DNA from 2 places in the Kitasatospora sp. cg17-2 genome. Region 2 is predicted to be linked to the other one. Evidence: riboswitches for the same ligand, from Rfam matches in the RefSeq annotation. Region 2 holds a riboswitch; the other holds the start of a gene.
What was found. A riboswitch is a leader RNA that binds a small molecule or an ion and turns the genes downstream of it on or off. The one in region 2 is predicted to bind FMN.
Positions count from the first base shown of each region.

Region 1 (3,392 bases), 310 kb from region 2:
CAGGCTGCCCTGCGGCGAGGCGCAGATGGCGCTGTTGCCGGAGCGGCAGTGGCGGCAGGTGCCGCAGCGGGTCAGCAGGTCCACGGTGACCAGGTCGCCGACGGCGGGGGCGTCCTCCAGCGCGGCGGCGCGCGCGCCGACCTGCTCGACACGGCCGGAGACCTCGTGGCCGGCGGCCACGGGGTAGACGGGCATGGCGCCGGTGTAGAGCTTGGCCTCCATGGTGCACAGGCCGCAGGCGGCGATCCGGACGAGCACGTCGTCCTCGCCGATCTCGGGGCGCGGGGTCTCGCGGATCTCGACGGAGCCGGGGGAGGTCACCAGGGCTATGCGCATCGGTCGTTCCTTTCGCGGTGCTGTGGTGCTGCGGTGCTGTGCAGCGGTGTGGGCTGCTGCGGGTGCGGACTGCCGCGCCGCGCGCCGCCACGGCACCGGGGTGCCGCGGTGCGGTGGCGCCGCGCTGTCGCGCTGCCGGGGCACGGGTGGTGCCCCGACGGGTCCGGGCGGTCGGGTGGACCGTCGGACGGCAGGGGGGTCGGCTCAGGCCGGGGGAGGGGGAGCGGTCCACGACGCGGCGGGCCGCCAGTGCGTCCACCGCTCGGTCCACCAGGTGTCGCCCCGGTCGATCCGGGCGGCGAGCCCGGCGGCCTCGGCGCGGACGGCGGCGGCCTGTTCGGGGGTGAATCCGCCGGTGCGGGCGCGCTCCTCGAAGGCCTCGACGTCCTTCCAGCGGTACGGGCCGCCGTCGGCCGGGATCCAGAGGTCGAGTTCGTGGTCGAGGGTGTCGACGCCCTCGGCGGTGATCCGGTAGGGGTCCTGGAAGTTGACGTACCAGCCGGAGAGTTCGTCGGTCGCGGGGTCGCGGAAGGCCCAGACGGCGTGGGCCTCGCCGGGGCGCTGCAGCTGCAGGACGCCGGGGCTGCGCCAGCGGTCGGCGACGGTGCTCCAGCCGTGCGGGCCCCAGCTGAACTCGCCCTCGCCGAAGGAGAGTCGGGTGTCGTGGGCCAGGTACACGGCGAGCAGGTCGGGTTCGTGGACGACGACCCGGACGGGGTAGCTCAGCCAGACCCGTCCGTCGAGGATCTCCCGGCGCAGGACGACCTGACCCGGCGTCAACCGTGCGGGTTCCGGCGGTAACGGGCCGGGTCCGGCCGCGGGCAGGGCTGTGCCGGGACCGGTCGCGGACCCGGCGGTGCCCCGGCCGGTCGCGTCGCCGGCGGGCACGGCGGAGCGCCTCGGACCCCTCGAAGGATCGTGCATGAACGTCTTGCCCCCGTTTCGCAATGCCGCCCCCAGGAACGCGGGCAGCGGAACCCCGGCCCCCGCCGGGGTGCCGAACGCCCGCCCCTCGGACCCCTTCCCCAGTGGTTCGACGCAGGTCGAACGGGGGTCGCTACTCGTGGGTAGGCATCGGCGGTCCGGATCTTAAGCACGCCCGGAGAGCCTTGGCAATGCCCGCCGAACGGCGGGGTCGGGAACCCCCGATCGGCGGTGTGATGCAGCCCACGGCTCGACCCGTTGGCCGACGTCTTGTCAAGATCGCGGCAAGTGTGCGAGGTTGACGAGCGTTGTTCAAGACGTTTGCGCACTCCGGGGTCGGTGAAATTCCGAACCGGCGGTCACAGTCCGCGACCCGTCCGCCGCCAGCGGTCGGTTGACCAGGTGAAATTCCTGGACCGACGGTTAAAGTCCGGAAGGGAGGCAGTGCGCGGCGAGCAGGTTTTTCCGACGGCCGGGGGGATTCCCTGTCGGCCGGTCGGTCGCGGGCCGATTCCGCCGGAATGCGGTCGAAGGCCGTCCCTGCCCGCCCATGCTCCAGCAGCCCCGGAAGTCCGCGCCCCGAGCGCGAGGAGAGTTCCGATGGGCCACACCACGGGCACGACCACCGCCGACGCGACTCCGTACGCGGTCGGCGACACCGAGCAGCCGTTCGACTCCGTCGAGTACGCGGTCGCGCAGATCGCGGCCGGCCGGGCGGTCGTCGTCGTCGACGACGAGAGCCGGGAGAACGAGGGCGACCTCCTCTTCGCCGCCGAGCTCGCCACCACCGAACTGGTCGCCTTCGCCATGACCGAATGCCGCGGACTGCTCTGCGCCCCGATGACCGGCGCCGACCTCGACCGGCTGGAACTGGACCAGATGGTCCGCGACAACACCGAGCACCACCGCACCGCCTTCACCGTCTCGGTCGACGCCGCGGCCGGCATCAGCACCGGCATCTCGGCGGCCGACCGGGCGCTCACCCTGCGGCTGCTGGCCGAGCCGGGCACCCGCCCGGCCGAGCTGGTGCGCCCGGGCCACGTCTTCCCGCTGCGGGCCGTCGACGGCGGCGCGCCGGCGCCCCGGCCACACCGAGGCCGGGGTGGACCTGTGCCGACTGGCCGGGCTGCGTCCGGCGGCGGCGATCTGCGAGATCGCGCTGGCCGACGGCTCCATGGCCCGGCTGCCGGAGCTGCGCGGATTCGCGCGCCGGCACGGCCTGGCGCTGATCTCCATCGCCGACCTGGTCGAGTACCTGCGCACCGCGGGCGGCACGTCGGCCGGAGCGACGCGGACGCCGGTCGCGGCGGTCGCCGGCTGATCCGGCCGGGAAACCGGCCGCGGCGGGGGGCGGTTCCGCCCGGAATTCCATTTCCGGGGCGGTGCCGTGATTCGCCCTGCCCGCAGGAATTCCGGTGCCGGCTCGTTAACCCACTGTTTTCCCGGAATTGACAGTTCCGCAATCCTGCTCCAATAATCGATTCACGGATGCACGCCGACGGGGAGAGGCCTGGTATGTCCGACATCAGTACCACCGAAAAACTCAAAAGCATTTGGGAAGAAGTCCTCGGTACACCGGTCGACGACCTGGACGCCGATTTCTTCGACCTCGGCGGGGATTCCCTGCTGGCCCTCGCGATTTCCACCCGGGCCATCGAGTCCGGTCTGGACATGCCCCGGTCGGCCGTGCTGCGCCGCAGCACCCTCCGGCAGCTCGCCGAGGCCGTCGAGGACCCCCGACTCTTCGATCGCGCCTGAGCGATGGCCGTCGTCGTCGTCTACGACCGGGGCTCGGCCTCGCCGCGCGAGGTGATCGCCCTGGGGCGCACGGCCCCGGTGCTGGTCGCGCTGGCCGACTCCGAGCACGCCCGGCAGGTCGGACCGCTGTTCGAGGAGAACTGCGCGGGCGTCGTCACGCTGGCCGAGGGTGACGAGGCCGTCGTCGCCCGGCTGCGCGAGCACGGCGCCGAGGGCATCCTGACCTTCAGCGAACGGATGCTCGCCGACACCGCCCGGCTCGCCGCACTGCTCGGCCTGCCGTTCAACACCCCCGAGACCGTCAGGGTGTTGACCGACAAGGCGGCGCAGCGCCGACGGCTGCGGGAGGCCGGGGTGGACAGTGTGCGCAGCGC
Region 1 is NZ_CM132923.1:2,460,790-2,464,181, reverse strand. It holds gene ACW14Y_RS09685 (zinc-dependent alcohol dehydrogenase) at 1-336, opposite strand, end outside; gene ACW14Y_RS09680 (DUF402 domain-containing protein) at 541-1,116, opposite strand; FMN riboswitch at 1,582-1,712, shown strand; partial or broken gene ribB (3,4-dihydroxy-2-butanone-4-phosphate synthase) at 1,861-2,536, shown strand; gene ACW14Y_RS09670 (phosphopantetheine-binding protein) at 2,776-3,018, shown strand; gene ACW14Y_RS09665 (ATP-grasp domain-containing protein) at 3,022-3,392, shown strand, end outside.
Region 1: it holds a riboswitch for FMN, as region 2 does, so the genes downstream of both, ribB (3,4-dihydroxy-2-butanone-4-phosphate synthase) here and ACW14Y_RS08395 (riboflavin synthase) in region 2, are expected to answer to the same signal.

Region 2 (3,392 bases):
CGAGCCAGTTCTCCGGCTTCCACGCCGAGGCGCGCACGAACGCCTTCGGGCAGTGCGCGAACACCTCCTCGACGGCGACCACGATCGCGCTGCGCGGCGGCTTGCCGACCGCCGTCAGCTGCTCCAGCAGCCGGGGATCGGTGGAGACGCAGGCCCGCCCGTTGACCCGCAGGGTGGTGTCCCGGCCCGGCACGACGAACAGCAGCCCGATCCGGCCGGTCCCGACGATGTTGTGCAGGGTGTCCAGCCGCTTGTTGCCGGTCGCGTCCGGGATCGCCAGGGTGAACTCGTCGAGCACCGACACGAGCCCGGCCGGGCCGCCGCGCGGGGACACGTCGCAGCGCCCCTCGGCGTCCGTGCTGGCCAGGAGGACCAGCGAGGAGCAGGCGATCAACTGCCGGGCGACCTCGTGGATGCGGTCCACCTGCTTGCGGCGCGCGTGGTCCCCGGGCTGCTCGTAGACCTCCCGCAGCCCGGCCGCGTCACGCACGGAGGTGGCGGCGAGAGCCTCGAACAGGCCGGAAGGCCGTTCCGGCCCGGCTGTTGACGGAACAACGGACTCCGGTGTGCTGGTCATACCGATCAACGTAGTCGAGCCCCTTCCGGAGCGGCCGTCCGCCGTCGGGAAATCCCGCCCGAACCCCTCGCCACCAGCGTTTTCGCGTCGATAATGGGGCCAGGACGCTTTCGGGGCAGGTGGTCGCCGTGATCATCAGAATCTGGGCCGGGCAGGTCATGGCCGGGCACATCGAGGAGTTCTGCGAGGTACTGATCAGCAAGGTGCTCCCACAGCTCGGGCGCACCGACGGCTGCCTCGGCGGCGAGCTGTTGCGCTCCGTCACCGAGGACGGGCACCGGGTGCTCGTGGTCAGCCGCTGGCGCGACGAGGCGGCGCTGCTCGGCTACGCGGGGCCGATGTGGCGGATCCGGCCGGTCTGGTCGGAGGGCGAACTGCGCTACCTGGCCCACCCGCCGGAGGTCAGCCACTTCACACCGGTCCCGGCGCCCTGAGCCGCCGCGGCCCGGGCGGTCCGGACTCCGCCGGACGGCCCCGGAACGGTCGGACGATCTCAGACGATCAGCGGCACGGGGTGCACCTCGGCCGCCGGATGCCCGGTGCGCTCGTGGATCCGCTGCACGGCCTCCTTCGACGGGGCCTCGGACAGGCAGTAGACGTGGCCCGACTCCGGATCGGCCCAGGCCTGCTCGAAGGTCACGCCCTCCTCGGCCTGGATCGCCAGGTCCGCCTGGTGCGCCATCCGCAACTGTTCCTCGGTGATGCCGGCCATCCCGTGGTGGACGTCCATGAACTTGGCCATAGCTCCCGCACCTCCCGCGGTCGCCCGCGACGGCGCGTGCCGCCGCCCCGGTACCACCAGCCTGCGCCCGACGCACCCCGGACCGCCACCGGACGCCCAGGGCCGCCGCCGGAGGCGCCCCCGGACAGGCGGCGCACCCCCTCCGGAGACCCGCGCGGTCCATTCCCCGGCACCGAGTGAAAGAGGCCACAGTGGACACCTCTCCCTTGCTCCGCGCGGATCATGGCAGAATGACGGCAGAATCAGCAGTGACGTTCAGCGCACTCCGGGGTCGGTGAAAATCCGAACCGGCGGTTACAGTCCGCGACCCGTCCGCAGCCAGCGGCCGGTTGACCAGGTGAAATTCCTGGACCGACGGTTAAAGTCCGGATGGGAGGCGTGCGCGGCGGACGAGTGAGCAGGGCCCGTGGTCCCCCGGTGGACCTCGGGAGGCGGTGTGCGGCGACGGACGGGGTTCCCCCTCGTTCCGGCGCCCGGTTCGGCGGCAGCCCGGCGACGGGTCCCGTTGCCGTCCGGCGGTCCGCGTACCCCCGCGCCCACACCTGTCCGTGTCCTTCTCCCGTGCCACACCCCGGAGTCCGCGCCCCAAGCGCGAGGAGAACCCGGGTGTTCACCGGCATCATCGAAGAGCTCGGCGAGGTCGTGTCGATCGAGGAGATCGGCGAATCCTCGCGAATCCGTCTGCGCGGCCCGGTGGTCTGCGAGGGCGCGCGGCACGGCGACTCCATCGCGGTCAACGGCGTCTGCCTCACCGTCGTCGACACCCCCGAGGAACTCGCGGCCGGTACCGGGGAGTTCAGCGCCGATGTGATGGCCGAGACCCTCCACCGTTCCAGCCTCGGCGAGTTGAAGCCCGGTGGACGGGTCAACCTGGAGCGCGCCATGGCGCTCGGCGCCCGGCTCGGCGGACATCTGGTGCAGGGTCATGTCGACGCCACCGGGCGGCTGTTGAGCCGTGAGCCGGGGGAGCGCGACGCGGCCGGCGAACTCCGCTGGGAGGTGCTGCGGTTCTCGCTGCCCGACTCCGTCTCGCGCTACCTGGTCGAGAAGGGCTCGATCACCGTCGACGGCGTCAGCCTCACCGTGGTCGAGGCCGCCCGCGACAGCTTCACCGTCAGCCTCATCCCGGCCACCCTCGCGCTGACCACCCTCGGCACCAGGGCCGTCGGCGAGAGCGTCAACCTGGAGGTCGACGTGCTCGCCAAGTACGTCGAGCGGCTGCTGGAGGCCCGCACCCTCCCGCCCCTGCCCGCACCGTCCCTGCCCGCAGCGTCCCTGCCCGCACCGGACGGCACTCCGGGGGAGGAACGGTGAACTGGCTCAACGGCACCGTCCACCTGCTCGGCCAGGACGTCTACCGCTCCGACATCATCGGCAACCTGCTCGGCCTCGCCGCGCTCGCCCTCGGCTGGCAGCGGTCCCGGCTGACCTGGCCGGTCCAGCTGCTCTCCGGCCTGGTCCTGGTCGGCGCCTACTGGAGCGCCCACCTCAGCGGCGGCGTCGGCAAGCAGATCGTCGTGGTCGTGGCCGCCGTGTGGGGCTGGACCAGGTGGCAGCGCGGCGCGCGGGGCGAGGGCGACGTCGCCGTGCGCTTCGCCACCGGCCGCGAGCGCGCCGCGCTGATCGGCGGCACCGCGCTCGGCACCCTGGCGGTCGGCACGCTCTTCACCGCCGTCCCGCAACTGTCCTGGGACGCCTGGCCGGACGCCTACATCTTCGTCGGCACGCTGGCCGCGATGGTCGCCCAGGCCCGCGGCTGGGTCGAGTTCTGGTTCGCCTGGATCGCCGTCGACCTGGTCGGCGTGCCGCTCGCCTTCGACAACGGCCTGGTCTTCTCCGGCTTCGCCTACTCCGTCTACTTCGTCCTGGTCCTGCTCGGCCTGCGCGCCTGGTGGCTCCGCGGCCGCACCGCCCACCCCGTGACCGACCCCGCCCTCCAGGGAGCCTCCGCATGACCGAGAACCCCACCACGCGTCCGGCAGAGAACCCCACCGCGGCCCCGGCCGGGGACCCGGTCGGCGAGTTCGTCCTCGACCCGGTCGAGCGGGCCGTCGCCGACATCGCGCTCGGCCG
Region 2 is NZ_CM132923.1:2,152,306-2,155,697, reverse strand. It holds gene ACW14Y_RS08410 (MSMEG_1061 family FMN-dependent PPOX-type flavoprotein) at 1-577, opposite strand, end outside; gene ACW14Y_RS08405 (antibiotic biosynthesis monooxygenase family protein) at 706-1,011, shown strand; gene ACW14Y_RS08400 (SCO4226 family nickel-binding protein) at 1,071-1,319, opposite strand; FMN riboswitch at 1,577-1,704, shown strand; gene ACW14Y_RS08395 (riboflavin synthase) at 1,926-2,633, shown strand; gene ACW14Y_RS08390 (nicotinamide mononucleotide transporter family protein) at 2,630-3,274, shown strand; gene ACW14Y_RS08385 (bifunctional 3,4-dihydroxy-2-butanone-4-phosphate synthase/GTP cyclohydrolase II) at 3,271-3,392, shown strand, end outside.